Regions from separate parts of the Neomoorella thermoacetica genome, predicted to be linked through region 3. Evidence: riboswitches for the same ligand, from Rfam matches in the RefSeq annotation. Region 3 holds a riboswitch; each other region holds the start of a gene.
What was found. Region 3 has a riboswitch for cyclic di-GMP ahead of MOTHE_RS12420 (HD-GYP domain-containing protein). Riboswitches for the same ligand answer to the same signal wherever they lie in the genome.
Positions count from the first base shown of each region.

Region 1: linked by a shared signal. The riboswitch ahead of MOTHE_RS01570 (ATP-binding protein) and the one ahead of MOTHE_RS12420 (HD-GYP domain-containing protein) in region 3 are both predicted to bind cyclic di-GMP.
Region 2: linked by a shared signal. The riboswitch ahead of flgB (flagellar basal body rod protein FlgB) and the one ahead of MOTHE_RS12420 (HD-GYP domain-containing protein) in region 3 are both predicted to bind cyclic di-GMP.

Region 1 covers NZ_CP012369.1:300,674-310,907, forward strand. The annotation lists gene MOTHE_RS01535 (SLC13 family permease) at 1-304, shown strand, start outside; gene MOTHE_RS01540 (methyl-accepting chemotaxis protein) at 674-2,323, shown strand; gene MOTHE_RS01545 (methyltetrahydrofolate cobalamin methyltransferase) at 2,478-3,239, shown strand; gene istB (IS21-like element helper ATPase IstB) at 3,348-4,106, opposite strand; gene istA (IS21 family transposase) at 4,103-5,590, opposite strand; gene MOTHE_RS01560 (uroporphyrinogen decarboxylase family protein) at 5,857-7,026, shown strand; gene MOTHE_RS13560 (hypothetical protein) at 7,046-7,219, shown strand; gene MOTHE_RS01565 (cobalamin B12-binding domain-containing protein) at 7,264-7,887, shown strand; cyclic di-GMP riboswitch class I at 8,362-8,447, shown strand; gene MOTHE_RS01570 (ATP-binding protein) at 8,616-9,734, shown strand; gene MOTHE_RS01575 (transposase) at 9,786-10,127, shown strand.
Region 2 covers NZ_CP012369.1:693,492-703,725, forward strand. The annotation lists gene MOTHE_RS03430 (motility associated factor glycosyltransferase family protein) at 1-1,844, shown strand, start outside; gene MOTHE_RS03435 (Uma2 family endonuclease) at 2,066-2,635, opposite strand; gene MOTHE_RS03440 (flagellar protein FlaG) at 2,894-3,256, shown strand; gene fliD (flagellar filament capping protein FliD) at 3,269-5,167, shown strand; gene fliS (flagellar export chaperone FliS) at 5,345-5,761, shown strand; gene MOTHE_RS03455 (hypothetical protein) at 5,765-6,253, shown strand; gene MOTHE_RS03460 (AbrB/MazE/SpoVT family DNA-binding domain-containing protein) at 6,307-6,510, shown strand; cyclic di-GMP riboswitch class I at 6,752-6,849, shown strand; gene flgB (flagellar basal body rod protein FlgB) at 7,016-7,414, shown strand; gene flgC (flagellar basal body rod protein FlgC) at 7,474-7,911, shown strand; gene fliE (flagellar hook-basal body complex protein FliE) at 8,163-8,471, shown strand; gene fliF (flagellar basal-body MS-ring/collar protein FliF) at 8,570-10,144, shown strand; gene fliG (flagellar motor switch protein FliG) at 10,156-10,234, shown strand, end outside.
Region 3 covers NZ_CP012369.1:2,491,502-2,501,735, forward strand. The annotation lists gene ispD (2-C-methyl-D-erythritol 4-phosphate cytidylyltransferase) at 1-350, opposite strand, end outside; gene MOTHE_RS12400 (PIN/TRAM domain-containing protein) at 338-1,489, opposite strand; gene MOTHE_RS12405 (CarD family transcriptional regulator) at 1,561-2,037, opposite strand; gene radA (DNA repair protein RadA) at 2,059-3,471, opposite strand; gene MOTHE_RS12415 (phosphatase) at 3,595-4,341, opposite strand; gene MOTHE_RS12420 (HD-GYP domain-containing protein) at 5,107-5,718, opposite strand; cyclic di-GMP riboswitch class I at 5,778-5,866, opposite strand; gene MOTHE_RS14345 (AbrB/MazE/SpoVT family DNA-binding domain-containing protein) at 5,909-6,289, opposite strand; gene pnpS (two-component system histidine kinase PnpS) at 6,237-7,706, opposite strand; gene MOTHE_RS12430 (HD-GYP domain-containing protein) at 7,723-8,925, opposite strand; gene MOTHE_RS12435 (DUF1858 domain-containing protein) at 9,174-9,359, opposite strand; gene MOTHE_RS12440 (MTH1187 family thiamine-binding protein) at 9,617-9,931, opposite strand; tRNA gene MOTHE_RS13205 (tRNA-Sec) at 10,075-10,174, opposite strand.

The DNA of each region.
Region 1 (10,234 bases), 340 kb from region 3:
TTTCGGCATCTTCTCCCACTTAATTATACCTGTAGGTGGTGCCGTAGTGGCTGTAGCCATTCCGGTACTCGCAGTACTGGCTAAAAATACCGGGATCAATCCTGCCCTGCTAGTTATTCCAATTGCGTATACTGCGTCTTGTGTATTTTTATTACCTCTGGATCCCATTCCGCTAACCACATATCATTACAAATATTGGAAATTTTGGGACATGATGAAACCAGGTTTCCTTATTTCCCTCGTCTGGTTGGTTTTAATGGTTATATTTATGTATATAGGACAGGGCGTTGGAATAATACGATAATTTTGCTAATATCTAAACATGGAGCGATACCAGGAGAAAGTTGAAAAAGCCAACTGCCAGATTATTTAAGATTGTTACTGCGTTGCCATAAATTGTACCGTCTGTTTAGGTAGAACAGTCATACCTTCCGAGTGGCGGCCCCTCAGAACTGTCTTGACATGCTGGTGATAGCATTAATGCTTCAAACGAGGCGGCCGCCACCTCCAAGTGTTAACCCCTGCCATGCGGCTTAGAAATATAAAGTTCCAATATAGAAACATAAAAGTCGAAAAGGAAGAAGTGAAGAACTGATCGTTTAAGTTTAGGTGACCGTAAGCCAGAAATGAATTACAAAAAACTTTACGTGATAGACGAAAGGACGTGAGACAAATGGCCCCAAAGTCTCTGGCTCAAAGGTCGCCAGGCAACTGGGGAGGGTTTATGCCATTATTCCCTTACTTACTTGTTATATCCCTTTGTATTATTGTGGTCACTGTAACGCTTGGTTCGGGAACTCTAGTAATGGTGCTTGTTGGAATTCTTTTAAGTAGTACAGGAGCTTTCTTGCTATGGCAGAGATGGATCCACCCGCTTTTGCTTCTTCAGCGGTTCCTCTCCCTTTTGGAAAAAGGTGATCCGGTAGCTGCAGAAAAATTTTTAAAGGCCCAGAAATGGAGCAGGGGCTTTCATGAGATAGCCGGTCGGGTCCTAGAAGCTTTTTTTCGCATGATCGGGAACATGCAGAGGAGTTCGGATGAGCTAAATTATCTCGTCGGGGTGATACAGCGCGAAGCAGAGGCCAATCGTGTAAGTCTTGCTGAGATAGCTCGGACTATGCAAGATATGGCCGGTGGTGCGGATGAGGAAGCCGGGGCTACCCAAAGAGTAGCGGAAAATGTAGAAGCATTGACGGCTTTAGCTAAGGACATAGCCCATCTTTCCTCAGAAGGAGTCAATCTGGTAGGTGAGGCTAAACGACGTGAGGAGAAGGGCAGAGAGGTTCTAAAGGTTCTGCTGGCCAATATGGAACGGGCGGCGGTGTCGATAGAAGAGGCAGCGGAGAAGGTTATGAGGCTGGAGGTGAAAATAGAGAAAGTCAACGAGTTTGTAAGATATGTAACGGAGATAACGGACCAGACGAATCTACTGGCGTTGAACGCGGCGATCGAGGCGGCGCGGGCAGGTGATTCTGGCCGCGGTTTTGCAGTGGTAGCTGGAGAAGTAAGGAAACTAGCCGAACGTTCCGCGCAGGCTGCGCAGAATATAGTACGTATAGCGGAGACGATCCAGGAGGTGGCAAAGGAGGCGGCAAAACAGGTAGAGGAGAATGTAAGGCTAGTAAAAGATAACTTGGAGCAGGGCGAAGAGACAATGCGGGAAATGGAGGAAGTTACAGAGGCCTTTACTCGTGTTGCTGGTGCCATGGAAGAGATATACAGCAACGCCCGTAAACAGGCAGAGCGGGCGCAGAATATAAACCAGGATGCATCCCATATGGCGGCCGTAGCCCAGGAGACGGCAGCGGGAGTAGAAGAGGTAACAGCTTCAGTGGCGCATCAGGAGATGGCCATGGAAACAATGGAGGAAAGCGTTGTCAAGCTATCGGACATGGCTGGACGCTTTGATGAACTTGCAAACCAGTACACGAAAGAAGGATGGGACGAGGCTACGAAAAACAGCCTGATCCAGAACGGGATGCAGATTTTAAAGAGTTTGGCAGAAAATAGCGAGATAAAAAGTATGCAAATAGAAAAATTAAGAAAGCCTTTCGATGAAGCAGTTGCAGGTCTAGATTTCATCAAATACCCCATGGTAGTAGGCCTTGACGGTAACATTATCTACTCTCCTTTGAAATTTAATCAATCTATCAACTGGTCATTTAGACCGTGGTTTCAGGCCGCGATAAAGGGGGAGTCTTACATAGGGAAACCTTATATAACTCAGGCGACTAACAGGTTGGCTGTACCCATTTCATGCCCCATTAAAAATGAAAAAGGGGAAGTTTTAGGGGTGTTAGCAGCAAATATTGCCGAAGATTAGAAGGCCAGCCAGGTTAGTGCCACCTGAAAAACTCAGGGCAAAAGCCTTAACTTCTCAAAAACCGGATAATTATTTTATAAACCAGGAGGAGTTACCGTAAATTCCTCATTTTCCGTAGAAACGCCTGAAACCAAATACATGGAGGGTGCAGGAAATGTTAATCATCGGTGAAAAACTAAATAGCGCGATCCCCAGTGTCCGTCAAATCATTAATGACAAAAACGCCGCGGCCGTGCAGGACCTGGCCCGGAGGCAGGCGGAAGCGGGAGCGGACTACCTGGATCTAAATACCGCCCACTGTGACGAAGTGGCCGATATGGAGTGGCTTGTGCGTACAGTGCAAGAAGTAACCGATGTACCTTTATGCATTGATAGCACAGCAGGGGAGGCAATAAAAAAGGGTCTGGAGACCGTCAAGGGCGATAAGAGCAAGGTGATAATCAACTCCATATCCATGGAAAAAAAGCGTCTGGAAGAAGTATTGCCACTTGTACTCGAATACCAGTGCCCGGTAATCGGCCTGACGGTGGACGACAATGGTATCCCGAAAACGGCTGAAGAAAGGATCAAGATAACTGAGGGACTGATAGAGACCCTGAGCAGGAAGAATTATGATTTGAGCAACCTGTATATCGATCCGCTGGTTCTCCCCCTGGCCGTAAACCACACCAATGCGGTGATGTTTTTCCAGTGCCTGAGGGATATCAAGAGGTTATTTAAAGTGAAGACAGTATCCGGTTTAAGCAACATCTCGTTTAACATGCCGAAGAGGAAGCTCATCAACCGTTACTTCCTGACAATATGTATGGCGAGCGGCATGGACGCGGCCATTCTCGATCCGTTGGATGGAAAAATCATGACCGCAGTCACCACCACCGATTTATTGCTGGGTAACGACCGTTTCGGAAAGTGTTGATTGTCAATAGAATTGACCCACTATGTGCAAATAAAATTGACCCACTGGGGAACAAAAATAATAAGCTGCAAGTCATGCGCTAAAGGGAATGAAGGTGTAGCCTCCGATTTAACGGTCGTTGGCTGCTTTCAGTTTACCCTTGAGCCGGTAGCTAGTGCCGTTAATATAGAAAATGCGGGCATGATGCACAAGCCGGTCAATTATGGCCGCGGCTACCACCTGGTCGGAAAATATCTCCCCCCATTCGTTGAAGTTGTAGTTGCTGGTCAGGATAATACTCCCCTTCTCGTAACGCATGGAGACCAAGCGGAAGAGAAGATTGGCCTGTTCTTTAGTTACAGGCATGTAGCCGAGTTCGTCGATGATTAGAAGGTTTAGCCGGGAGTAACCCAATAGCTTGTCAAGGAGACTGCCGTCTTTGGCGCTCAAAAGTAGTTCTTCCAGTAGTTTCTGAGCCGTAATAAACACTACCCGGTATTTGGCCATGCAGGCCTTGATACCTAAGGCTACTGATAGATGGGTCTTGCCGACCCCGGGCGGCCCCAGGAAGATGATATTCTCCTTTTTCTCCACGAAATCCAGGGAGCTTAAAGAGATAATTTCTTTTTCCCGGATTGAGGGTTGAAAGCTAAAGTCAAATTCCTCCAGGGTTTTGATAAAGGGGAAACGCGCTTTATTGATTTTCGTCTTGACCGTGCCTTCGTTTTTCCTTTTTAACTCCTCTTCGAAGAGAAGGGAGAGGTATTCGGTATAAGAAAGGTTGTTTTGCGAGGCTTTTTCTGTTATCTCCTGGTAATGGGCAAGCATCCCCTTTAGTTTTAAGGCCTGCATCTGGCTTTCCAGGTAAGCGGTTAATTTGTTGCTCATGATACTGCCGCCACCTCGCTCTCCTTTAGGGCATAACAGGAGAGGTCCCGTTTGATTTTACCTGGCGGCATATTGACACTTGCCGGGTCACAGGCACAAGAAAGCGGAGCGATTTCCTTGCGCTCTAAAAGCCTTTTTACGCTGTTTTTGTGATAAGAACCGATTTTCAGGCATTCTTTGATGGCTGCTATGATATCTTCTGGGGTATATATCTCCTGATAGCTTAAGATTTCCGCCAGGTGCCAGTACAGGTTGGCGCCATTTTTATCACGCAGGCCTTCCAGATACCTTTGGCCATCCTCGCCAAAGGCGCTGGTGAACTTCTCCACCAGGGCCGAGCGTAGCTTCAGTTTCTTTTCCTGGTATTGACGGTTGATGGTTTCGTGTTCGGGGTGAAGGGGACGGGCGGTTTGTTTTTTAAGGTCAAGGTCAAACTCCGCTAAAAGCGCACCTTCCTCGTCATATACCTTTAAGCGCCGGCCGTAGATGTTTTCGACCCACACCCTCCTTAAGCAGTAGCGCATGGGTACGGGGTAGAGATTGCCGTCATGGGATATATAGCCGTCATTGCTCACCTTCCGGGGTTCTTTATGGTGTAATAAGGCCGGTTCGACAGCCGGTATTTTAACAAGGCACCCTTTTTCCTCGGCAAACATTTCTTCCGGCGGCCGGCCTAAGGTGCTGTGGGGCCTTTTGTTGTAGGCTTCCTGGAACTCGGAAAGCTTTACAGCGAATTCGTTTAAGTTCCCCACCTCCAGGCCCCGCAGCAGGTGTTCCTGGACATAGTAAAAGGGGCGTTCTACCTTTCCCTTGGTCCGGGCACGGTAGTTGGCGCAAGGACAGGGCTCAATGCCATACAGCCCGCAGAATTTTAAAAACTCGTCATTATACCGGACAATACCGTCCTTCTGGTGGGTGATAACCATTTGCTTGCCGTTGTCTATCACCAACTCCGGGGCATAACCGCCGAAGAAGTCAATGGCTTCAATCAGAACCCGGATCACATCGGCGGTGGTGATGCTTAAAGAGAAGGTGTAGAATTTCATCCGGCTGTAGGATAAGACCACTTCGTGGAGATATATTTTCACGAGCTTCCCGTCAACTGGTAGCGTCCACACCTTCCAATCGTACTGCATCTGTTTACCTGGGCCTGTTTCCACCCGGGTGGTGGCTAATTTAGCGGTCCTGTCATCTTCCTTGATGGCCCTAAGATAACGGTGGACGCTGGCCAGGGAGCCTTGATAGCCCTTATCTTTCAGTTCTTTGTAAATCCTTGTGCCGATATATCCTTTGGCAAGCATAACCTTTATTTCTTCCAGAAACTTGTCCAGTTCTTTGGTATACTCCCTGGCTTTAAACTGGGGAGGGCCGGCTTCTTTAAGGTACTTCCTGACGGTATTCCTGGACACCCCAACATCCCTTGCTATTTGCCTGATGCCGACCCCTTGAGCGTGCAGTGCCTTGATGCGCTGCCATTTGTACATGCTGACCACCTCTTTTTCCTCCCCCTCTCAGGGGAGATTTTATCACAAGGTGGGTCAGTTTTATTTGACGATCCTGGGTCAATTCTATTTTACGATCTACAGGAAAGAACTTTTTAAAGGCATATCGTAAAGATTTGTTAGCGGATTAAAGTAATAAGAAGTTAAAGGGTGAGGTAATACGGTTAGGTAAGAAGAAAAGAAAAAAGGACCGGAGGAGCACTCCATGAGGTGGACGTCATATAAGCAAGGAGAGGGAATGAGAGAGTATGAGTAAGGAAAAGCTTTATCAGGAGAGACTGCAGCGTTACATCACAGCCATGGAATGTGGCAAACCGGATAAAGTTCCTATAGCTTTCTCAGTTGGTGAATGGGCTGTCAAGTACACCGGCAGTACTCTTGAAGAAGTATATTACAACCTTGACAAATCAATTGAAATAACTTGTGAAGTAGTACAGGACCTCGATTTTGACATTTTCGGAGGTGGTCCCACCTTATGGTGGCCACCAATGTTCGATGCCATGGGTTCGAAATTGTATAAGTTCCCGGGTATTCATTTAGAGGAGAACTCGCAATTCCAGTATATGGAAGAAGAGTACATGAAACCGGAAGACTATGATGATTTTATTGCCAATCCTACTGAATGGCTGGCAACTAAATATTTGCCTCGTATTAGTGAGGAGTTTGCCAGGCCAGGCTCATACCGAGCCACGGTAGCGCTAATTAAAAGCGCGGCTGCTTATGCCATAGCCAGCAATGTCATGGCTAAAGGGTGGGAAAAGTGGACGAAGGAACACGGCGTAGTACCTTCTACGAGCGGGTTTACCAAGGCGCCTTTCGATACCCTGGGTGACACTCTGCGGGGTATGAAAGGGATTTTGCTTGACATCCGCCGTCGACCCGAGAAAGTCCTGGCCGCGTGCGAAGCGATTATACCACATAATATAGCCTATGCCATGATTGGGGCTCGTGGAGATACCACTTTACCTTGTAAGGCAACCCTTCATCGAGGTGCCTACCCGTTCCTGAGCATGGAACATTGGGAAAAATTCTACTGGCCGTCTTTGAAGGCAGTTATCGAAGGTCTCTGGGCGCAAGGAAAGAGGATGTACTTCTTTGCTGAAGGAAATTGGACCCCGTATCTTGAGAAGATAGCTGAACTGCCGGATAAAAGTATTGTATTCATCATAGATACAACTGATGCCAAAAAAGCGAAAGAAATTCTCGGCGGTAAGTTCTGCCTGTGGGGTGGCGTTCCCACTACGCTTCTGACTTACGGCACGCCGGCACAAGTGAAGGATTGTGTGAAGCAGGCTATTGATGAACTGGCCTGTGACGGGGGCTTTGTCCTTGCACCTGGCGGAGCTGTTATGAGTGATGCCAAGCGGGAAAATATTTTTGCAATGATTGAAGCAGGACGAGAGTACGGCGTTTATTAACAAAGGGAAGGGGAAGTCAATGGCTGAAAATAAGGAGAAAACATTTGTTCCGGAAGCCGGTACTTGCGTGCCGTGGAAGGTTAAGAGGGAAGAGCTGGGGGAAATCCCCGGCAATGAGGAGATTGTAAAAAAAGAGTGGGAGAAACTCGAGGCCTTTGCCTACGCCTTTATCTGGTTCTGGGTACAGCGGTAGCCCGCAGAGATATTTAATTCTCTAGAATTAGGAGTGAGGTCTTTATGCTGACAGACACTTTATCAAAGGCAATGGCAGAACTAGAAGAAGAACAGGTACTCGCGCAGGTAAAAGAACGCCTGGGAGGGGGAGTCGCGCCCCTGGAGATTGTCAAAACCCTCCAGGAAGGCATGGTAGAAGTAGGCAACCGGTTTCAGTCGGGCGAGTATTTTCTGAGCGAATTAATAATGGCAGGCGAGATAATGAAGGGCGCCATGGATATTTTAGAACCACACCTGGGGGGAGAAAGTGGAGAACACAAAGGAACCATAGTGATCGGCACAGTGAAGGGAGATATCCACGACCTGGGCAAGAATATAGTCATCATGCTGTTAAAAGGGGCGGGGTATAAAGTAGTCGACCTGGGGGTGGATGTACCGAAAGAGAGGTTTGTTGAAGCCCTGCAGGAAACGAAGGCGCCCCTGGTAGGCATGAGCGTGCTCTTAACCAGTTGCCAGGAGGCGATGAAAGAAACCATCGAAGCGATCCGGGGTGCAGGTCTGGACACCAGGGTGGTTATTGGAGGCAACTATATAGACGAAACCGTGAAGAATTATGTAGGAGCGGACTATTATGCCACCACGGCTACCGATGGAGTAAAGGTGGCGGCGGAAGTGTTCGGAGCATAGTGTTAATGCACGGAAGGTTGGCAACGATAAGGAATGGGGCCTGAAAAATGGCCCCTATTCTTTATTCATGCCATTGGTTTACCCCGGGTTTTACTTTTACTTTGGTAATGTCTTTTTGTATAAAGAAGGAATCCCATAATGCGTGTCGAAATTTATTTTATCTAGTCTAGTAATTCTTGGTCAGAGGAGTACACTAGCAATGTCAAAGAAATTACAGATAAGCAATTACCAAAAGAACCATATTAACCCAACGGGGGGGTAATTTATGTAGTAAATGTAAAAAGATGGAAGCAATTTGGCTACCACTTATTGTTCTTTCCATAAACAATAATCCTACCTTATTTAACCCCTATTAAAACTTCTTCTCGCAAAGAACCCTTTCTGGTTTTGTTTCCCATAAAAAGGCTAAAAGAGCGATAAAAAACTAATTCTCCACCCCCTAGACTAAAAAATTTGCAAATCAGTAGAAGGCTTTAGTGTAAAAGGCAAACCACCTGAAAGGGTGGGACGCAAAGCCATGGGTCTACAGCCGTTACCGGTATGACTGCCAGGCTGCCGCTAGTAAAGTCTTGATTGATAGGTTTTTATAAAGGCAGCCTGGTTATGTTAAATGGCTGCCTTTTCTATTTTTATTCAGCCTCCGGGGGTTGACTGGCTTTTGGAGGTGATTGTTCTTTGAAAGCCCAGGGTTCCTAGCCTTAACACCGGCTTAAAGGGGGTGTTCTAGTATGCAACAATGTCGTCAGTGTAACCAGAAGACCCCGGAACGTTCTTGCCCTGATTGCGATTACTTTATGACCCCGGGCTCTTTGCGCCGGAAGCCCCCGTCACCTATAGGAATAAATCTGGTTGCAGCTGACGGGAGGCGTTATGACGGCCGTATCCTGGTCTTAAATATGATGGAGTTGGGATTAGAAACAGATGCCCCGGTACCCGGGAAATATCGTATTCACCTTCATCAGAACCTCAGCCTGGATGTGGCCGGGGTACCCACCAGAGGGAAGGGGAATATTCGCCTTTTTGATATCCTGACTGTTTACCGGGATCAGGAAACAGCTACCCGCCTTAGCAGTGACGAGTACGCTTTATTAACCGGAAGTACGGGGGACTTTATTGAACAAGTATCCCAGCTGGTCCCCGTCCACCTGCAGAAACTGGTAAAAGAGCGGTTACTTGCCGAAATCCAGAACTCTGAGATTTTGAAGGCTATGCAGATCGGCAGCGTGTTGCGCTATGAAAGGGGACGATTTCGCCATTTAGGGGGCCAGGCTGATCTAGAATTACCCCCGGAGGAAATAGAAAAATTGATACATAAGGCAATTCGCCAGGGTACCCACTGCCGGGAGCTCATTGTAAGTAGTGACGGGAAAAGGGTTTTTGACCTGCATGGGATCCCCCTGGATCCTTACTCCGGGGGCTTGCTGGCCTTCGATATTACGGAGATTATCCATAAAGAAAGGCAGATGCGCCGGCAGGAGATGCTTGCTTACCAGGAAGCCATTGCTGCTGTTACCAATGGCCGGTTGAGGCTCTCGACCCGGGCGGAGATTGCTTCATTACTTTCCCAGGGACATGAGCTGGCCAAGGGTGAAGTTCAGAAGGCTGCCGATGTTGCCCTGGCGCGGAGCAAGTTGCGCAGTATATTACCAGAGGTTTTTCGTGGTCGCCAGCACGGTATCTGCCTGGGCTTGACCGAAGCCTTAACTAATGCCTTAAAACACGCTGGCGGGGGTGAATGGGTAGCCAGGCAGGACGATGAAGTCCTGCGCGTAATTGTCCAGGACCACGGCCAGGGAATAAAACTAAAGGATCTACCCAAGGCAACCCCTCTTAAGCCCCGAAATTAGATTGGACAATCTTCCAAATTCATGAGACTATAAGGTCAGGAGGTTGTTCAAGTGGAACGTCGGAAATTTACCCTAGAGTTCAAGCGCCAGGTCGTCGAACAGGCCATCGCTGCCGGAAATAATTCCGTCGTTGCTCGGAAGTATGATATCCGGCCGAATATTGTCAGCCGATGGGTTCGTCAGTACAAAGCCGGCCAACCCATGCAAGGCAGTAGCCCAAAGGGAAACGCCACCCACGTTACTCAGCAGGAACACGCCCGACTCGTTGCAGAGAACCGTGAGTTAGACAAACAGAATACCCATCTAAAGCAACTTCTGGGCGAAAAAGACCTTGAAATTGCTATATTGCGTGACCTATTAAAAAAAGCCAACCCTCACTTGCAGATAAAGTAGCCATTGCGCACAAGTGGATCACAGCCGGGTACAACGCTACTCTCGTGCTGCGCATAGTGGGGGTTTCTCGATCCACCTATTATTATCAATTAACACATGAACCCAAG
Region 2 (10,234 bases), 730 kb from region 3:
TGCAGCGGTATAGCCCGGAACTTTTCCGGGACCTGGAGGCCACAGCCCTGCCCCTGGATCGGCAGCTTGCCCCGGCCCAAAATGGCGAACCAACACTAATAGCCATCACAGGTGGTAAGGAGATAGCCCTGCACAGCCGCTATGATCCCCGGCGCGAGGCTGTAACCTGGGCCCGGGGCGTTGATGAAAACGCAGATATGGTAGTTGTCCTGGGGATGGGCCTGGGTTACCATCTGGAAGCCCTGAAGGACTTATACCCCCATAAAGCAGTTCTAGTACTGGAGCCGGAACTGGCGGCGGTAAAGCTGGCCTTCGCCGCCAGGGACATGACCCACTTGCTGAAGAGCGGGCAGTTTTACCTGCTAGCGGTGGCCGACCCCGAGGATGCGGCCGCCCAACTCAGCAACATTCTGGCCGAAAACGCCGGTAAAAGAATAGCCCTGCATACTTTGCCGGCTTATGAGCAACTCTATGCTGGCTACTGGCAACGAGTGTGCCAGGGGGTTACCGACAGGCTGCGCCAGCGCCGGGTCAACTGGGCCACCACCGAAAAGTTCATGATGCAGTGGTTATGTAACTTTCGTGATAACTTTTTACCCTACATAAAAGCCCCTGGGGTTATCCACCTTTTCGACGCTTTCAGCGGTAAACCGGCTCTGATTGTGGCCGCGGGACCCTCTCTAGAAAAAAATATCCATCTCTTACCTTCCCTTAAGGGAAGGGTACTGATCATGGCTGCCGGTTCAGCCATCAGGATTCTAGAAAAAAACGGCATCAAACCGGATCTGCTGGTTTCTTTTGATCCTGGAGATGCCAATTACCAGCACTTTGCCGGATTTGACGGGAGGGGAGTACCTCTGGTTTACGCTCCGGTCATCTTTCCCCGCATCGTTCAGGAGTACCAGGGGCCCACTTTTAGCTGTGAATTGAATGTTTCACCATTTATTGAATGGTTTGATGAAAAGCTGGGCGAGAAAAAGGGTGTTCTGATCAGCGGTCCCTCAGTGGCCAATGTCTGCCTGGACCTGGCGGTGAAGATGGGCGCTAACCCCATTATCCTTATAGGCCAGGATCTGGCCTTCACCAACAACAAGACCCACGCCGACGGCGCCAGGCACCAGCAGAGGATAGACCCCAGCCAGGGGAACTACATTTGGGTAGAAGATATATATGGCGATAGAGTGCCGACCACTACAGCCTTTTATTCCATGCTCGTCTGGTATGAACAGTACTTGGGCAACCTCAAGGGAAAGCGCCTGGTCATAGATGCCACAGAAGGGGGTGCCCGTATTCGGAGTACCGAAATTATGTCTTTGCAGGAAGTGAGAGATAAGTACCTTCGGGAAACGTTTTCACCAGGGGAAATTATTGCAGCAAAGCATGACGTTTATGCAGTACCAGATGGGGAACAACTTCGGCGTCTTGAAGAGGCCTTTAGCGAGCTTAGTTCCCGGCGGGAGGATTTGCGGGCCTGCTTTGAGGAAGGTATAGAAGTGGCCCGGCAACTGCTGGAAAAATGCCACAAGAAAACAGTAAAGTTAACTAACTACGAGCGTGCCCGCCGGAAATTCATGGGCCTGGACCGGCGCATCACCGGCAATATCCTTTATCGACTTTTCCTAGAGCAGGGTCTGGCCGCCCGTATTGACGCCATCAACCGTATATTGGGCGAAAGAGTAAACGACGAGCAGGAATTGCCTGCGCGAGGAGAAAAACTAGCTTCCCTGTACCTGTCCTTCTTTACCGAGGTTGAGCGCTATGCCGAATTTACAACAGAGATACTGAAAGAAATAGAAGAAAAGATTCGGCGTGAAAGCGCCTCAACTAGCTGTTCAAAAGCTTAGAGGAAAGGGATATAAAATTAAAGGTTGTCCAGGTAAGTTCAGGTGGACGAGAGATTTATGACTTTGAGCGCGAAGTGGGTTACCCGGCCGGCACCAGAAGTTTTGGTAAAGCTGTATCAGGAAGCCGATATTTATGTTAATTGATCCTGGTATGAAAGCTTTCTCATGTCGTGCCGGGCCATATTCATTACGGCGCGAGGATGGTGTGAAAAAGCCCGGTGCTAATCTCCAGGTAAAATATATTGGACTGGAATATTTAGCCCCGGGAAAGCCAGCGGAGAAATATGGTCGCCGTGCCCGTATTCTTTAACCTCTCTATACCCGGACGGCGAAGGCTGGCGATAGGCAGTGACTTGCTGCGTCTGCAAGTTAACCAGCCATACTTCATTAACTCTGCCCTTAGCATACAGGCTTACTTTTACTTCGCGGTCATAGGCCAACGAAGTGTCAGCCACCTCGACTAACAATAGCACGTCCTCCGGCCGGGGGTGGAAAGTAGCATAATAATCATCACGCGGCTTGAGCAACATCAAGTCGGGCTGGGGTTCCGAGTTCTGGCCCAGGCGTAAAGGGTTCTGGGTGTCTACCAGGGCATTGTCGCCTATTTTGGTGCTAAAGATATGAAGCAGCCGTCTAACACACGCGGCATGCTGGGTTCCTATCGGCACCATCTCTATAATCTCCCCCTCAATCAGCTCTACCCGGTCATCTTCTCCCAGAATGCCTGCCCGGGCCATCTGGTAATATTCATCGACAGTAAAACGCCTGCGGGCAATCTCTATTGCGGCCATTCTTTAGAGCCCCCTTTCGTTCAGGGTAGAGGAGTACATTACAGGCTGATTATTATGGCTATATTATACCACAGTTAGAAGCGAGACCATTCTGAAAAAGGAAAAGGAGGCTATTCCCGTAGTACGCCCCACATTAGAAAGTGCTTCGCTTAAGTTTTAACACTGCGAAGCAACTTTAATCCGTGGTAAACCTCAAGCGCGGCAAGGAACTGTCGATATTAACCTCTAGGAATTAGATTTACCTCGGGGGTGGCAAGAGTGCGGGTCGAAGGAGTCGATCCTTTAATCCTAAACCAGGTCCAGAGCCAGACGCAGAAACCGGCAGTACAGGATACTAAAAAAATTAACGTGGACAGCGATCAGGAAAAGCGCCGGCAGGATGGGCAGGCCGGGTACTCCCGGGGCGATCTTGAGCAGGCGGTGGCAAAGCTCAATACAGCCACAGATCTTTTTAATATTAAACTGCGCTTTAAGCTCGACCACGAAAAGGGTGAAATATACGTCCTAGTGATCGACGCCAATGAAGGCAAAATTATCCGCCGCATCCCGCCGGAAAAAGTACTGAATGTGGCCAGCCAGATGCAGCAAATGGTGGGGCTGCTCCTGGATGAGTTGATATAGGAGGGTTCTGATATGGCTAGCGGCATTTATTTTTCCGGCCTGGCTTCGGGACTGGATACCGAGTCGATTATCACGCAGTTAATGGACCTCGAAAGGATACCCCTTACCAGGCTGCAGCAGCGCAAAAACCAGTACAACGTGGAGAAAAACGCCTGGCACGATATTTATACCCGTTTAAGCAGCTTGCAGAGCAAGCTTGGCGATCTTAAACTTGCTTCCACCTTTACCGGTATGAAAGCCACCTCAAGTAATACCTTGGCTCTGACGGCTACTGCAGCCAGCAATGCTCCAGCCGGAAGTTACCAGGTGAGCATTATCCAGCTAGCCCAGGCTCACAAAGTGGCCAGCCAGAATCTGGTTTATGGTACGGAAGCGCAATTATTAACAGATACTTTTACTGACGCCACCTACACCAGCAGTGTGGCGACGTTGAACAACTTAACCCAGGATACGGCAAATGGCTTGCTAAAATTAGCCTCAGGAGCAACGGGGAGTATTACTTCTAATGCTATTAACGTTAATGCCGCCAATGGCGGCCGCCTGGCTTTGACGGTCAATCAACAGGAACGGCTGAATGCTAATTATGTGTATCAATACCGTACTTTTGATGGCACTACCTGGAGTGAATGGCAAACGCTGGGCAATTTAACCGGTGATGGTTCCGGGATTTTTAAGAGCCATACTTTAACAGCTGATATAAGTGGCAATGTGCAACAGGTGGAGATTAAAGCTACTTTAAATGGAGATTTTGGTGCCAGTGTTATTCCTATGCTTGCCGACTGGACGGCCACCTTCCAACCAGCAGAACCGGTTACGTCCGATACTGTGGCGCTGGGCCTGAGCGGTTCCTTTACCATTACCGTTGGTAGTGAAACCCGGAATATTACCATAAATGAAAATGATAGCCTACAATCCATCGCCTCCCTGATCAATGCAGTACCTTCTGAAGGGGAAACAGGCCCGGGAGCGGGGGACATTGTGACGGCCAGCGTCATCGATCATCGCTTGGTAATTACCAGTAAAACTACCGGCTCTAACGGGGCTATATCTTTTTCCGATCCTGACGGTGTCCTCAATAAGTTAGGGCTGGTAGATGCAAGCGGGGTTATTCTACCACGCGCCGTCATCCAGGATGCCAAGGATGCCGTATTTACAGTCGATGGCCTCACTATAACCCGCTCCACCAATACGATTACAGATGTCATCCAAGGGGTTACCCTGAACCTCCTGGCCGTTACTGACACTAACGGCAACGGCACAATTGAACCGGCGGAAACACTGAACCTGGAGATAAGCCACGACACTCAGAAGGCCGTTGATGCTATCCAGGCCATGGTGGATCAATACAACTCAGTAATGGAGTTTATCAGCACCAAAGCCGGAGACAAGGGTGATTTACAGGGCGATCCTACCCTGGCGCGTTTTAAAAACGATTTATGGCAACTGATGACTGATAGAGTAGCCGGGTTAACGGGGACTTACCAGACCCCCTGGAGTATTGGTATTTCGACAGGGGCTGTAGTAGGTAGCGGTTCTTTAACCTTCGATCGCAACGGCAAAATAACCCTGGATACAACAAAGTTAACCTCGGCTTTGGAGACGGACCCAACAGCCGTCATGGCTATTTTTACCAACAGCAGCGAAACCGGCTTGGTCGACAAGTTGGATAGTTACCTGACTTCCCTGGTGCGCTCCGGGGACGGCATTATTCCTTCCCGGGAGCAGTCCCTGCAGAACATCATGGATGACATCGACGACCAGATCGCCCGCATGGAAGACCGGCTCACCATGAGGGAAGAGCAGCTCCGGCGGCAGTTTACGGCTATGGAGCAGGCCCTGGCGGCTTTGCAGAGCCAGGGGAACTGGCTGGCCGGGCAGATTGCCGGATTGGGGGTCTACCAGCAGAAATAGCTTAAGCTGTGATACTATACTTCATAAAACAGGGTGGGAGCGGTGAGGATGTGGAGAGAGTCTTAGAAGCCCATGAAGTTAAGTTTAACTTTCTGTCGTAGTTTACTGGCAGGCGTTGCAGGTTTTTAAACCAGCAACCCTTTAGGCACAAGGCGAATGAATATCGAGGTGTAACTTATGGCTGTCATCAACCCCTACCAGGCCTACCAGCAAAACCAGGTCCAAACCCTGTCCCAGGAGAAGCTGGTGCTGATGCTTTACGATGGAGCCCTGCGCTTTTGTCGCCAGGGGCTGGTGGCCATGGAGCAAAAGGATTATGCTGCTGTGAGCAATAACCTGGGTCGGGCCGAGGATATTTTAAGCGAATTGATGGCGACCTTAAACCGGGATGTTGGCGATATTGCTGAAAACCTGTACAAGCTGTATGATTTCATGTATCGCCATTTGGTGCAGGCCAATGTGAAAAAAAGTGTAAAGATGATCAAAGAAGTTATTGAGCTCTTGCAGCAACTGCGCGACACCTGGGAAGAGGCTACAAAAATATATCAGACCCACGATTACCGCACCACAGCAGGTGTGAACTGGCAGGGTTAATTAATGAACGAAATAGAAACAGCGGCCAGGCAGCTTTTAGAGGCGTATGGCCAGGAAATAGAAATGTTGCAGGTATGGCAGCGAAACTTAAAGCAACAACAGCAAGCCATTCAAGCCGGCGCCTGGGGTGACTTGAATAATCTCCTAGCAGAAGCCGCTCCCTGGAGGGAAAGGCTGACCCGGGCGCGGCAGGCTACCCGGCAGCTTGAAGAGTTCCTGGTATTAGTTTCAGGGTGTGAAATTCTGGAGTGGGAAAAGATCGAGTTCCTGCCGCCGGCAACCCGCAAGGAACTTTCCAGGGCAGCCCTGCAAGTGCGGTCCTTATGGGAAGAATGCCAGTATGTGCATGAAGCCAATATAAAAAAATGCAATCTGGCTATAGCAACGATTAGGGCTGAGCTGGAGCAAGTACGAACAGCCCGGCAAATGGGCCTGGCCTACCGGCGGGAAAATAAAACTATGCTGCCCCGCTGCCTTGACCGGCGGTTATAAGTTAAGTTTTAGGTAGAGAACAGGGGCAGGGATAGGTGGGGGGAAGGAAGACAATGAGCAAGCAGGTTGAAATAACAAAATTATCAAGCCGGGGGCAGGTAGTTATCCCGAAAGAAATACGGCAGCAGCTGGGATGGGAAACGGGCGATCACGTGGCTGTGGAAGTACAGGGGGATATGGTCATCCTGCGGCGCCTGCAGCTGGAAAGCTACGGGGAAGGAAGGTACCAGCAGGCCAGGATGAGTTTAATCAAGTAGAAGTCCTGACGTTTTTAGCCAACAGGCAGCGTATCCTGGTTACTTTGCTTTCTAAGTGGCAAGGGCGATAAATTGGTGGGTCCTGTCGAGGCAGGGCCAATGGCTGTATTGATTGCATGAAAGAGCCGTTTCTCCATAGACGGCTCATTATTTTTTGGTTAAATTTCTCTCCACCTGCAAGAATTTGCCAAAACGTGTTGAATAAATACCGAAAGCAACCAAGGTAAAACTTTCTTACTCCGGGCGTCAAAGGCAAGCTCTCCGAAAGGGGATGCGCGCAAAGCCATGGGTCTAAGGCCTGGTAGATACAGACCGGGCTATGGCTGCCAGGCTACCGTAACCGGTTAAATTGTTATGCCCGGAAGAGGGCCTTTATTTTTAGGCATGGGACTTTAGTCCCGGGGCAATTGGGCCTTTTGTCCGATACCAAGATTACCACGAAAGTGATAAAGTGGTAACTGTTGGAGAATAGCATCGATTTTTCAGGGAATAGGGTGAGAATTGGGTGTTCCTGACGCCGACCATGTACGTCCTGGAGAAGGCCCTGGACACGGCCACCCTGCGCCAGAGGACCATCGCCCACAATATCGCCAATGTCAATACTCCCGGCTTTAAGCGCTACCAGGTCTCCTTTGAGGACCAGCTCAGCCGGGCCCTGGGGCTCGAGCCGGGCTTGCCCCTGTATCGTACCAACCCCTACCATCTGCCTCCATCCGGCCTGGAGCTCGCTCCCCAGGTAAGCAGGGATACCAGCACCACCATGCGCCAGGACGGCAACAATGTCGATATCGACCGCGAGATGGTTGACCTGGCCCAAAATAGCCTGAACTTTAACGTTGCTGTCCAGCAGCTCAACACCCGCCTGGCCATGTTGCGCTACGTGATCAACGAGGGTAGACGTTAGGCGGCTGGATCCGGCCTGCAGGTAAGGGAAACAAGGGGAAATCAGGGAGGGATAAAAGGTTGGAACTGCTACCGGCCCTGGCCATCAGTGCCTCCGGCCTCACGGCGGAACGCCTGCGCCTGGATATTATCGCCAACAACCTGGCCAATATCAATACCACCCGCACGCCCCGGGGCGGTCCCTACCGTCGCGAAGTGCCTGTGTTCGCCGAGAGATTGCAGGAAGCTATGGGGCAGCTACCCGGGCGGCCTTCGTCCCGGGCTCCCGGCGCCGGGGTAGAAGTAGCTGCCATTGTCGAGGATAATTCCCCGCCGCGCCTGGTCTACGATCCGTCCCATCCGGACGCCGACGCCAATGATTATGTTCATTTACCCAACATCAATATCGTCAACGAAATGGTCGACATGATCACCGCCTCGCGGGCTTATGAAGCCAATGTGACGGTCTTGAACGCCGCCAAGGCCATGACCTTGAAGGCCCTGGAGATCGGCCGTTAGGCTACCAGGCTGGATGGCCACAAAGATCACCGGCCCGGGACCGTGGGCGGGTCCCTGCCGGCAGTGCTGCCTGGATGAATCCATATCACTCCGGCAGACCACCGGCAGGCGATGCCATCTAGATAGTTACACCTTAAATGGCGCACTGCATGCGAGCCCGGCCGCCGGCTAACAGGCAGGTATGGGCAGCGAGCCTGTTTCGCGGCTACCAGCCGGGCCCGCAAGGATAATTCGAGGAGGGTATGTTCCCAATGCTCCTTACACCCGTATCCCTTTTAATGCCGGCACCCCTTCAGGAGACCCGGCCGGTTTCCCAAACCGGGGGGACGGATGCCGTGGCCCAATCCTTCGGCAATCTCCTGCGGCAAAAGCTGGATGAACTCAATAACCTGCAGCAGCAGGCCGACGCTCTCACCCAGGAATATTTTGCCGGTAAGGTGGAGGATGTCCACCAGGTCATGCTGGCCCTGGAGGAGGCTAACCTCTCCCTGCAGCTGGCCATGCAGGTGCGTAATAAAGCCGTCGAAGCCTATCAGGAAATTTCCCGCATGCAAATATAAACTACTTGATTGAGAACTAAATAGTAACTTCATAGTAACTTCCAAGACATACCCGGCAGTTTGAGAAGGAAACCATACCACCTTCAGGGAGCTTATTAATGAAGGTTAAAGATATATTTGGCAAAGCAAAGAGTTTTTGGCAGGGATTGACTCCGGGGCGGCGTTCGGCCCTGGTAGCGGTAACCCTGGCCGCCTTGCTGGCGGCGGGTTTCCTGGTCCAGTGGCTGGTGAGGCCCCAATACGCGCCCCTTTTCACCAACATGCAGCAGCAGGACGCCGCGGCGGTTACGGCAAAATTGAAGGAGATGAAGGTTCCCTACCGCCTGACGGGTGACGGTACCACCATCGAGGTACCCAAAGACCAGATCTACCAGTTACGCCTGGACCTGGCCAGCGCCGGTGTCCTGAACAACGGCCAGGGTTTTGAGCTTTTCGACCAGAACAAGCTGGGTATGACCGACTTTGAGCGTAACCTGGATTATCAGCGTGCCCTGCAGGAGGAACTGCGGCGGACCATCGTTACCCTGGACGAGGTGGAAGACGCCCGGGTGCACCTGGTCATCCCCCAGCCCAGTGTTTTCCTGCAACAGCAGCAGCCGCCGTCGGCGGCCGTGGTTTTAAAGCTCAAGCCCCTGGCGCGGCTGAAACCGGAACAGGTCAAGGGCATCATGGAGCTGATTGCCGCCAGCGTCCCCGGGCTGAAGCTGGAAAACATCCGCGTCATCGATATGTACGGCAACGTCTTGAGTGACGGCGTTGCCGACAGTGCGAACGCCCCCTTAAGCCAGAAGCAGCAGACCCAGATGGAGATCAAGCGGCAGTTCGAAAAGGACCTGGAGCAGCGCCTCCAGAGTATGCTGACCCAGATTTTGGGGCCGGGGAAGGCCGTGGCCATGGTGACGGCGGACCTCAACTTCGACCAGCAGGAAATCAACCAGACCACCTGGGGCAAGCAGGGGGCGCTTAGAAGCGAGGAGATTAAAACCGAGCAGGGCACTTCTAACGGCGGAGCCGGCGGTGTGGCGGGGACGGCAGGTAACAACGGGCCGGGTTATCCGGCCGTAAACCCCGCCAACGGAAACTATAACACGAGCGATACCGTCCACAACTACGAGCTGGATAAAACCGATACCCACACCATAGTGGCTCCCGGGCAGGTCCGGCGGCTTTCCACCGCGGTAGCCGTTAACGGCCCGGTGAACGCGGCCTTAAACAACCAGATCCAGCAGATCGTCAGCGCCGCGGTGGGCTACCAGCCGGCCCGGGGCGATCAGATCACCGTTACCAGCCTGGCCTTTGACAACTCCCTGCAGCAGCAAATGGCGGCCGACATGGCCGCCCAGCAGCAGCGCCAGCAGAGGCTGCGCCAGTACCTCCTGTGGGGAGGCGTGGGGCTGGTGTCCCTGGCCCTGCTGGTGACCCTGATCGTTCTTATCCTGCGGCGCCGTCGGCAGGCGGCCCTGGAAGAACAGATGGCTGCCGCGGCCCTGCCGGCCGGCGTGCCGGTAGAACCCCTGGTAGTGGAACCGGTAGAACCGGTGGAACCGGCGGACCTGGAGAAGCAGCGCCAGGAAGCCCAGCGCAAGGCTAAACTGGAGCAACTGCAGGAGATCATCCGCCAGCGGCCGGAGGATGCGGCTTTACTGCTGAAGGCCTGGCTGGCAGAAGATTAGAGGTGGGTTGGTTGGCAAAGCAGAAGGCCCTCACAGGTCTGGAAAAGGCGGCTATCTTTTTGATTGCCGTGGGCCCGGAGCTGTCGTCCT
Region 3 (10,234 bases):
AGTAAGGCCGGTGTTAAAAAAGGCCGCGCACCATCGTGCACGGCCACCCATTCTGCTGCCCGTGCCACGGCTTTGAGACCCTCAGCAATAGAATCCTGTCTTTCGGCCCCCCCGGCTACTATAGCCTTTACCTTGCCAGCCCCTTCCCCGGCCACCACCTGTCGGCAGAGGGGAATGTCATCCGGCCGGGTAACAATTATTATCTCATCCACCAGGGGAGAAGCAACAGCTACGGCCAGGCTATAGGCCAGCATGGGTTTACCCGCCAGGGGCAAAAAAACTTTGTTTACTTCGCGGCCCAGGCGCCGTCCACGGCCGGCAGCGGCTATAATCATGCTCAGGAAAGGCACTGGTACTCGCTCCGTTCCAGGGCCTGGTGATGGGCACCAAGTTTGCGGTCAGCAGCCTTGGGCCGGGCAAAGATCATCCGCCCGGCGGCAGTCTGTAAAACGCTGGTTACCAGGACGGCAATTGTCTGGCCGATAAACCGGCGGCCGTTCTCAACGACAATCATGGTGCCGTCATCTAAGTAAGCTACCCCCTGGCCCATCTCCTTACCGTCTTTAATCACCTGAACAGTCATTTCTTCTCCCGGTAAAACTACCGGCTTAACGGCATTGGCCAGTTCGTTGATGTTCAACACCCGGACACCCTGGAGCTCGGCCACCTTGTTCAGGTTATAATCATTGGTCAGGACCGGAGCGCCCATCTTCTGGGCCAGGCGGACAAGTTTGCTATCTACCTCCGTCAGATCGTCAAAATCAACCTCGGAAACCTTTACGGTAATGCCGGTTTCCTTACGGATTTTGTTCAGGATATCAAGCCCGCGCCGGCCGCGGTTGCGTTTTAGCAGATCGGAAGAATCGGCTATGTGGCGTAACTCCTCCAGGACAAAGGCCGGAATAACTATCGTTCCCTCTATAAAGCCACTCTTAATAATATCAGCGATCCGGCCGTCGATAATGACGCTGGTATCAAGGATCTTGGCCCCGGATCGGACGCTTTCACCCTTGCCTTTATCCCGTTCTTTTCCCCCCCAGCGGGGGAAAATATTAAAGAGGGACCAGACTTCGTCCCTGCGCTTGGTACCCAGGCTCCAGCCCAGGTAGCCAAAGAGAATACTCCCAACCATGGGAATATAGGGTCCCACCAGGGGTAAATGAAAGAAGGAGGCCCCCAATAAATTAGCAATTATAAGTCCACAGATTAGTCCCAGGGCACCGCTTATTATCTCCTGGGCCGGGGTGCGTTGCAACCTCCCTTCCAGCCAGCGCATGGATTGGGTCACCAGGTTAATAATATGTTGGGCCACACCGTATCCCACGAGGCCGGCCACGAAAGTCACCAGGGCCAGTAGCGTCCAACTCAACCCCGGGGGCGGGTTCACTCCCCCGCCCACCTGCCAGAGGTTTAAGCCTGCCCGACCTACATAGAAGCCGGCTGCCGCTCCCAGCAGGCCAAAGGCCCCACGTAAAATGCGCAATAACATCTTTTCACCTTCTTTACTTCCTTTCCCTTTGATTCTGTCTCCGGAACCGCCATCTTATACCATCCTTAACCTCAGGCTAAAAGTTTTTCCAGCATATTTTCTACCTGATTTTTTTCAGCGTTCCGGGCTAGAGCCAGTTCACTGATTAACATCTGGCGGGCGTTTTCTAGCATTTTCCTTTCCCCTGTTGAAAGGCCCTGATCATGTTCCCGCCGGGAAAGGTTTCCCACCACTTCGGCCAGCTGATAAATATTGCCGCTACGCATCTTTTCCAGGTTGGCACGGTAGCGCCGGTTCCAGTTGCCGCTGCCGTTGCTCCTGGGCTCTTTGAGAATCTTGATTACCTCCTGGATTTCCTTCTCGTCAATCACTTCCCTCAAGCCTACGGCTTGTTCGCTCTCCAGGGGTATCATCACCTTCATGTCGCCCAGCGGTAAACGGAGGATATAGTACTTCCTCTTCTTGCCCAGGACTTCCCGCTCCTCGATGGCCTCGATGACCCCGGCCCCATGCATTGGGTACACCACTTTATCGCCAACTTTAAACATTAAGCGACCCTCCATTTATGACTAAGAGTATTTATAAAACGGGTTACTCAACGTATTATCGCCTGCCCCTGAGCCGGTATTAACGAGGGCCAGTCGCAGGGCCTCATTTATTGTAGATACTTTATATATTTCGCAGCCGCTCTGCCCTTTAAGACCCCCCCTATTGCCAGCCGGAATTATAAAGCGGTTAAAACCCAGCCTGGCTGCTTCCTCAACGCGCCTTTCCAGCTGGGTGACGGCCCTTACCTCTCCAGCAAGGCCAACCTCCCCCAGGACAAGGGTCCGGGATTCCAGGGGACGATCCTTCAAACCAGAGGCAATGGCCAGGCATATACCCAGGTCGGCTGCCGGTTCATTGATGGCAATACCACCGGCCACGTTAAGGTATATATCGTAGCCCCCCAGGGGCAGGCCGGCCCGTTTCTCCAGGACCGCTGCCAGCAGGAGGGCCCGGTTGAAATCAATACCGGTAGCTAGTCGCCGCGGGTTTCCAAAGGCAGTCTTACTCACCAGGGCCTGGATCTCCAGTAGAAGGGGCCGGGTGCCTTCCAGGCAGGCGACGACACTGGAGCCCGCCACTCCGGCCGGGCGCTCGGCCATAAGCATGGCCGAGGGGTTGGTTACTTCCTGCAAACCGGAGCCGGTCATCTCAAAAACGCCAATCTCATTGGTGGAGCCGAAGCGATTTTTAACGGACCGCAGAATGCGGTAGGCCTGGTAGCGTTCACCCTCCAGGTAGAGGACACAATCCACCAGGTGTTCCAGGACCTTCGGGCCGGCCAGGAATCCTTCCTTGGTGACGTGACCCACCAGAATTACTGCCGGGCCGCCATCCTTGGCCAGGCGTAAAAAGCGGGCCGCTCCTTCCCGCACCTGGGAAACGCTGCCCGGGGCAGCCTGGATATCAGGAAGAAGCATCGTCTGGATAGAATCCACCATAACTACTACCGGCTGCAGCCGTTCTATCTGCAGGAGGATCCCTTCAATATTAGTTTCCGCCAGTAAGTAGATCTCGCCTTCCTCGGCGCCCAGGCGTCGAGCCCTTAACCGGGTCTGGCTGGCGGATTCTTCTCCGGTGACATAGAGTATTTTACCGTACCTCGAAGAGAGTAAGTGGGCCACCTGGAGAAGGAGGGTAGACTTACCAATCCCGGGAGCCCCGCCAACCAGGACCAGGGAACCGGGAACTAGCCCGCCTCCCAGGACCCGGTCCCATTCGCCCAGGGTAGTCACCAGCCTCTTTTCACTGATATCATTTACCCGGGATAGCAGGACGGGGACTTCCCCGGAGCCTGCCGCTTTTTTTATACCCTCTGGAATTATGGCCTCGGCCACCAGGCTATTCCAACTACCACACGCCGGGCATCGGCCCAGGAAGCCCTGGGATTCATAACCGCACTGCTGGCAAACGAAGCGTTCTTTGATCCTGGTCAGGAGTTCTGCCCCCTTGCTTTTATCAGCCCCGCTATTTTCATTCACCGATGGTGGCACTTGGCCAAGGGAGGCTGTCGAAGATAATTATATCACCGCCGACCCGCTCTGGGAAGTCCTACCAATCTAGGTCCCTTCTTCCTGTAAGGCCTGCCCCCGGCGACGATGCCAACCCAGGTATTCTTTCACCCGGTCGGCGGTTTTATTGATTACTTGATCTTCACTAATACCGGCGCTGCGGGCGACCTGCCAGGCGCGGGCGAAATTACCTACCGAACTGAAGATATGGGCATCACTATTCACTGCTACCTGCACTTTATGTTTTTGGGCCAGTTTGGCCAGGAGTTGACAACGGGGCAGGCTGCCCTGGCGACTGATGCTAAAGGAGTTATTGTTGATCTCCAGGGCTTTATGTTCGCGGGCCGCTGCCAGGACCAATTTTTCTATGTCCACAGGAAAGTCAGGATTTCCGGGATGAACGATAAGGTGGACCCTGGGATTGGCTATGGCCGCCAGCACGGCCCGGGTGTAATCCTCCGCGGGACGATTATCAAAACCAGTGCCAGTATGGAAGCCAGCCAGGACAATATCAAGTTCCTCCAGGAGGCGTTCGGGGAGATCCAGATTCCCGTCAACGTCGATGATGTTGGCCTCTACGCCCCGGAGAATTTCTACTCCTCCTATCTTTCTGGGCAGGGCTACCAGGTTACCAAAGTGGTACTCATGGGGACCGCCGGGCATCTTCAGGCCATGATCCGTAATGGCGATCATCTTTAAGCCACGTTTCTCGGCTGCCTCGGCCAGTTCTTTAACGGTACTATAGGCATGACCGCTGGCAACAGTATGGGTGTGGAGATCGGCTTCAAACAGCATTTTTTGCAACTCCCTTCTTATTGCTCTTATTTATTATAGCAATAAGTTATTAACCCAATATTAAAACCCTTTTGCTGTAGGTTTAATTTAACCCTGGATAAGTTATCCTTCAATGGTTAATAAAAAAATTGAACCCACTTAAATAATATTCTCCTGAATGGATATAATAGAAACAACAGGGTCGGCCGGGACCGAGTCCAGAAAATTACCGGGTCTAAAACGGGTTTGGTAATTTTCGGCCAAAGGTAACCAGCAGGTCGAAAGGCTTACTGGTCAGCCGGCGGGCAGATCAGTAGCTGTTCGTCACGGCTTGGCGTTGGTCTGCAGGGATTAATGTCAGGTCGGCAAAGATAGTTGCTGGTCGAGCTAAGATGGTTATAGGTGCCGCAGGCTTTTGACAAAAAAGCTCGAGGTTCGTCGAGGTCGAGAGATCTCTGCGGGCTTCTCAGGTATTTATGACCATCGAGCAAAGGTTATTGTAGTTATCGTAATGGTCTATGGTAGCCGCAAGGTTGCCGTGGGCTATGCAGGTAGCTGCAGTAGCCGGCGTTAAGGTCCTGGTCGGCTTTGTAAAATGGAGGCTGCTCCCTCGGAGCGGCCTCCATTTTTAGCTAAAAAAGTGGCCCAGAAAATCTGGGCTAAAGGTATATATATTAAGGAGGTCAGAGGACACCTGCTTGGAGGGTATCAGGTATTCCCTCTATTGATAGTATAACTCATTACTGTTAAAAATCAATAATTACCGTGTTAAGGTTAGATTAATTTTCATGGTCTGATTAGTGGCAGGGAGGAGGCTGTTTTCATTAGCTTGTGGATCATTGTAAAGAATACGGGTACCAGTCCCGGGTCAAACTGGGTCCCGGCGTTATTTTCGACTTCCGCTAGGGCATTTGGCAACGTACGAATTTGCTGGTAGGGTCGTTGGGAGGTCATGGCCTCAAAGGCATCGGCCAGGGCGATAATCCTGGCCCCCAGGGGAATATCCGGCCCCTTTAAACCATTATATCCTCCACCATCCCAGCGTTCGTGGTGATAGGCAACAAATTCCAGAATACCAGGGCTAATACCTGAAGCTGTCAGCAACTCTACCCCGGCCCGGGGGTGATTTTTGATTACCAGCCATTCCTCCCGGGTTAAAGGACCTTTTTTCATAAGCAGCGCATTGGTTATAGTAATCTTGCCGACATCATGGAGCAAAGCCCCGGCATAAATAGCCTGGCACTCTCCCTGGTCCATCCCATAGATCCGGGCCAGGTTCAATGCCAGGCTAGCAACGCCCAGGGAATGGCGATAGGTAAAAGGAGAATGGGCCGCCAGCCGACCCAACCAGTTATGTATCGCCTGCCATTCCAAACCATAGTCATCCTCTCCCAGCACTGCTAAATCCGGTAATAAAAAAAGCCTTGCTCCTCAACAAGACTAGGCCGCTTCCTGGAGCCGGCAGCCTGGCGATCATAGCCCTTTTAAGGACCTTAGACCCATGGCTTTGTGTCCCCACCTTTCGATGGGTTTACCCTTTTGAGCAGCTCTGGTTCAAAATTATTATTTTTAACCTTTACTTCGACATCTATCGCTTGTTTCCTCTTTTATTATCCAAATTCCCACCCTTTCCCACATTACCCAAGCCCAGCTTTTTTCCCAGGGCCCGGTAATACTTCTCAGCGCACTCACGGCACATGGTATCCTTCCTGATAGTTACAAGGTTTACCTGGCGGCCACAGCAACGACAGTTAGATTGAATGTCAACCCTCCTGACGTACCATTTACCATCTTCGCCGGCCAAAAACTCAATTTCTGCGCCAGGGTATAGATCCAGTTGCTGCCTTAATTTAGCAGGTAGAGTTACCCGCCCTTTGCAATCAACTATGCGTCTGTTGCCACCAGGAGTTTTACGGTCAGGTGCCCGGTTCTTCCTGGTAATTGCTTCGCCCCCCTTCCTCAGCGGCAATGGGGAGGGTAAAGAAGAAATGGCTGCCCTGGCCCGGCCTGCTGGTCACACTGATACTGCCACCATGGGACTCGACTATATGCTTGACGATAGCCAGGCCCAGACCGGTGCCTCCCATCTCCCGGGAACGCGCCTTATCTACCCGGTAGAATCGTTCAAATACGCGGGGAAGGCTCTCGGGGGGGATGCCTATGCCGGTATCTGCCACCTCTACCTGAACTAATTCCCCTAACCGGGCAGCACGTATAGTTACCCTGCCACTGGCGGGGGTATACTTAATGCCATTATCAATCAGATTAAGGAGCACTTGGTTCAGATAGCTCTCACTGATGGCCAACTCCGGTATCTCCGCCGGTATCTCCTTCTCCAGGGCGACTCCTTTCTCCCTTGCTAACTGGTTAATAGTAGTGAGGACCCGGTCCAAGGTGGCCGCCAGGTCCGCACGCCCAGCATCCTGTCGCTTTGGTTGGCTCTCCAGTCGTGACAGGGAGAGAAGGTCTTCGATTAATTGCTGCAATCGCTGGGCTTCATGGTTGATAATTCCCAGGAAGCGCCGGCTGACCTCCGGGTCTTCAAGGGCCCCCTCCAGCAGAGTCTCAACAAAGCCCCGGATTGAGGTCAGGGGGGTACGTAATTCATGGGAGACGTTGGCCACAAACTCCGTCCGCATCTGCTCCAGGCGGCGGATGTCGGTAATATCCCGGATGGTGAGCACGGCCCCGATTATTCGTCCCTGTTCGCTGGTGATGGGCGTACCATAGATTCTGAATAACTGACTGGTAGTCGGGAAGAGCCGGACCTCATTCTCCAGGGGCAGGCCACTGGCCAGGATCTCCTTTACCATGGCATCGATTTCATGGTTACGGACAACCTTGAGGAGATACTTGTGCTCGACCTCTGCCCCCTTTTTACCGAACATCTTCTCTGCCGCCGGATTGAGCATTATAACCCGGCCCACCTGGTCAACAGCTACCAGGCCGTCGGTTATACTGGCCAGGATAGCCTTCATTTTATTGCGCTCGTCTGCTATTTCCCGGAAATTATTGCGTAGAGTTTCCACCATGATATTTAGATGATGGCTTAATAAACCCACCTCATCGTCACTCTGGATCTCTACCCGCTGTTCCAGGTCACCGGCGGCAATCCTGCGGGTCAGGGGCAGGAGGGCCGTCAGGGGGGTTATAATCCCCCGGGCCAGGATAAAGGTGCCAATGCCCATTATAATCAAAACTAGGATCATGACGGCCAGCAGTTGTCCCTCTAACCTGGCAGCCAGGAACCCGGCCCGGAAGGGGGGTAACCATGGTAATCCCATGGCCTTCAAGATAGCCTGGTGTAAGTAGAGATAGGCCCCCAACAGAGTGAAGAAAAGGAGGGTCAAAAAGTTTAGGGTAATCTTCCAGCGTAGTGAATGCATAATCCCGTCCCCCCTGTCAGGCTAGCAGGCAGGAGGCAACTGCTGTCACCTCCGGGTCAAACTGAGTGCCGGCCCCCCCTGCCAGGATTTTTAAAGCCTCTTCCGGCGTACGGGTAGGCTGATAGGGCCGGTTAGAAGTCATGGCGTCAAAGGCATCGGCCACGGCGATGATCCTGGCCCCCAAGGGAATTTCACCATCATGGAGGCCATAGGGATATCCTTTACCATCATAACGTTCGTGATGCAGGCCGGCGTCCCGGGCAATATCCTTGAGGCTAGTCACCCCCTCCAGGAGTTCTATCGTCCAGGCCGGGTGGCGGCGTACCACTTTTAATTCTTCGCTGTTGAGCCGGCCCCGTTTATCCAGAATAGCGCGGGGAACGGCGATTTTGCCGAAATCGTGGAGGAGGCCGGCGATCTCCAGACGCCGCAATTTAGCATCATTATATCCGAGGCAGCGGGCCAGGTTTAAAGCATAAGCAGCTACCCGGTGGGAATGGCCGGCAGTATAGGCATGTTTGGCGTCAATTATCCGGGCGAAGAGATCGATAGTGATCTTCATCGGATCGGGTACCTGGAAATTAATAGGCGGCAGGTCCAAAATCACCTTAAACATCTTTAATTCCAGGGCCGTATTGGTGGCAATTTCGGCGTACAAGGGACCATTCATCATTTTATCCAGGATAGCCAGTAGTTCCGGCGGAAACCCACCCTGAACCCTGCGGTTCAGGGTCTCCCTCAGCCTGGCCCAAGAAGTACCCGGATGGACCCGCAGGACCAGGTCCAGTTCATCGGCCAGTCCCAGGAGCATAGCTCCCGTGACGATATGATTCCCGGCAATACCCCGGGGGTACCCGGAGCCATTCCAGCGCTCATGATGGTCCCGGATCATGGCCGCAACCTTTTCCCCAAGACCCGGAATGGCTGCCACCATATCCGCCCCCCGCAGGGGGTGGTTTACGACCTCGGGATTATTTCTGCTACCACGCTGGAGGGCCAGATGAACCAAGTGGTCATCCAGCCCCATGGCGCCTATATCGTGGAGCAGCCCACCATAAAACACCAGGGTCGCCTCGTCGGGGATGACCCTCCGGGCCAGTTCCTGGGCTACCAGGGCTACCCGCCAGGCATGATAGAGTTTGGTTTCTTCCTCGATATCAAGGATTGTTGATAGTGCTACCACCAGCTCACAAAAGGATCGATCCGGCGGGCAACCCATCGGTTTTCCACTCCTTAGCTCTTTCTATGGCCGGCCTTGCATGTGCTTTACAAAGATATGCCAGCCAGGAATTTGCATTCCTTCGTTGACGGCGGACGGCCGCCACCATTGGCTCCTTCAAATATAACTCTTGTAAAAACTGATATTTCCTGCCCTGGGTTTCTTCCCGGCGGAGGCGGATTTCTCTTTATAAAAAAATCGCCCTTTATGTTAAATAAAGAGCGATTCCCTATAGCATTGTCCAGCCTTTATTCAGCCTTGTTAGCTACTTTATTCAGGTCGGCAATCAGGCCATCTACGTCAATGCCGTGGGCCAAGGCTCCCTGCTCAATGTTCTCAAAGCGCGCCGCGGCACAACCCAGGCAGCCCATCCCGTGTTCCATGAAAACCGGTACTGTCTGGGGGTATTTACTCACTACCTCCGTGATGCTCATTTCCTTGGTAATAGTGGCCAAGGGTTTCACCTCCTCCATATAAAATGCCAAAGTGAAAAGTCGGAGGTGGGATTTGTTAATCCGTCTCCTTAACACTTTTATCTATGGTATTCATTATAAACGGTAACTACCCTTTTGTAAAGAATAGCGCGCCGGTTGTCAGGAAATATCTCCCAAATTTTATTGCGACCCGGCTTAAAATAGCCAAAATGTCCAAGGACCGCCGAACTTTTTCGCCTTCTCCTCCAGCTTTTCTATCACGATGATGCTAACGCCAGTTTTTCTTCCACCGATTTGAGCTTGCCTTCCATAGTCAATTCCTTGTCGCGGCGATCATCGATGCGAATAATGGTCATGGACCGCCGGGCACCCCTGGCAAAAGGTACTTCGTGCAAGCGCTGCAAAAGGGGAAATAAGACATCCGGTTCCCCTTCAATAATGGTACCCATGGGTGTCAACTGGTACTTGATTCCCGACGTCTCCTTAAGGACTTTGTGGACGTCGGCTACATACGGGCTGATGCTGGTACTGCCTGTACCCAAGGGAGCTATAACTACTTCCAGAATGGCCATCCTGGCATGACCTCCTCTTAAAAAGCGTGCAATAAATAAATACTCTATCAGGCAAGAAAACCCTGCCGTCTCCGCCCAGGGTACAAATAAAAGACCGCCCTGTTCCTGGAGAACAGTACGGCCTTTACCGGCAGCTATATTTCTGGCGGGAGTGTGTGGGAATCGAACCCACCGCGCCCGGGGTTAGCCCGCGCGCCAACTGGATTTGAAGTCCAGGCAAGCCACCAGGCCCGATCCACCCCCAGGACATTATACAATCGTCAGCATACCCAGTCAAGGTACCGCTCCCCCAGGATAACCCCT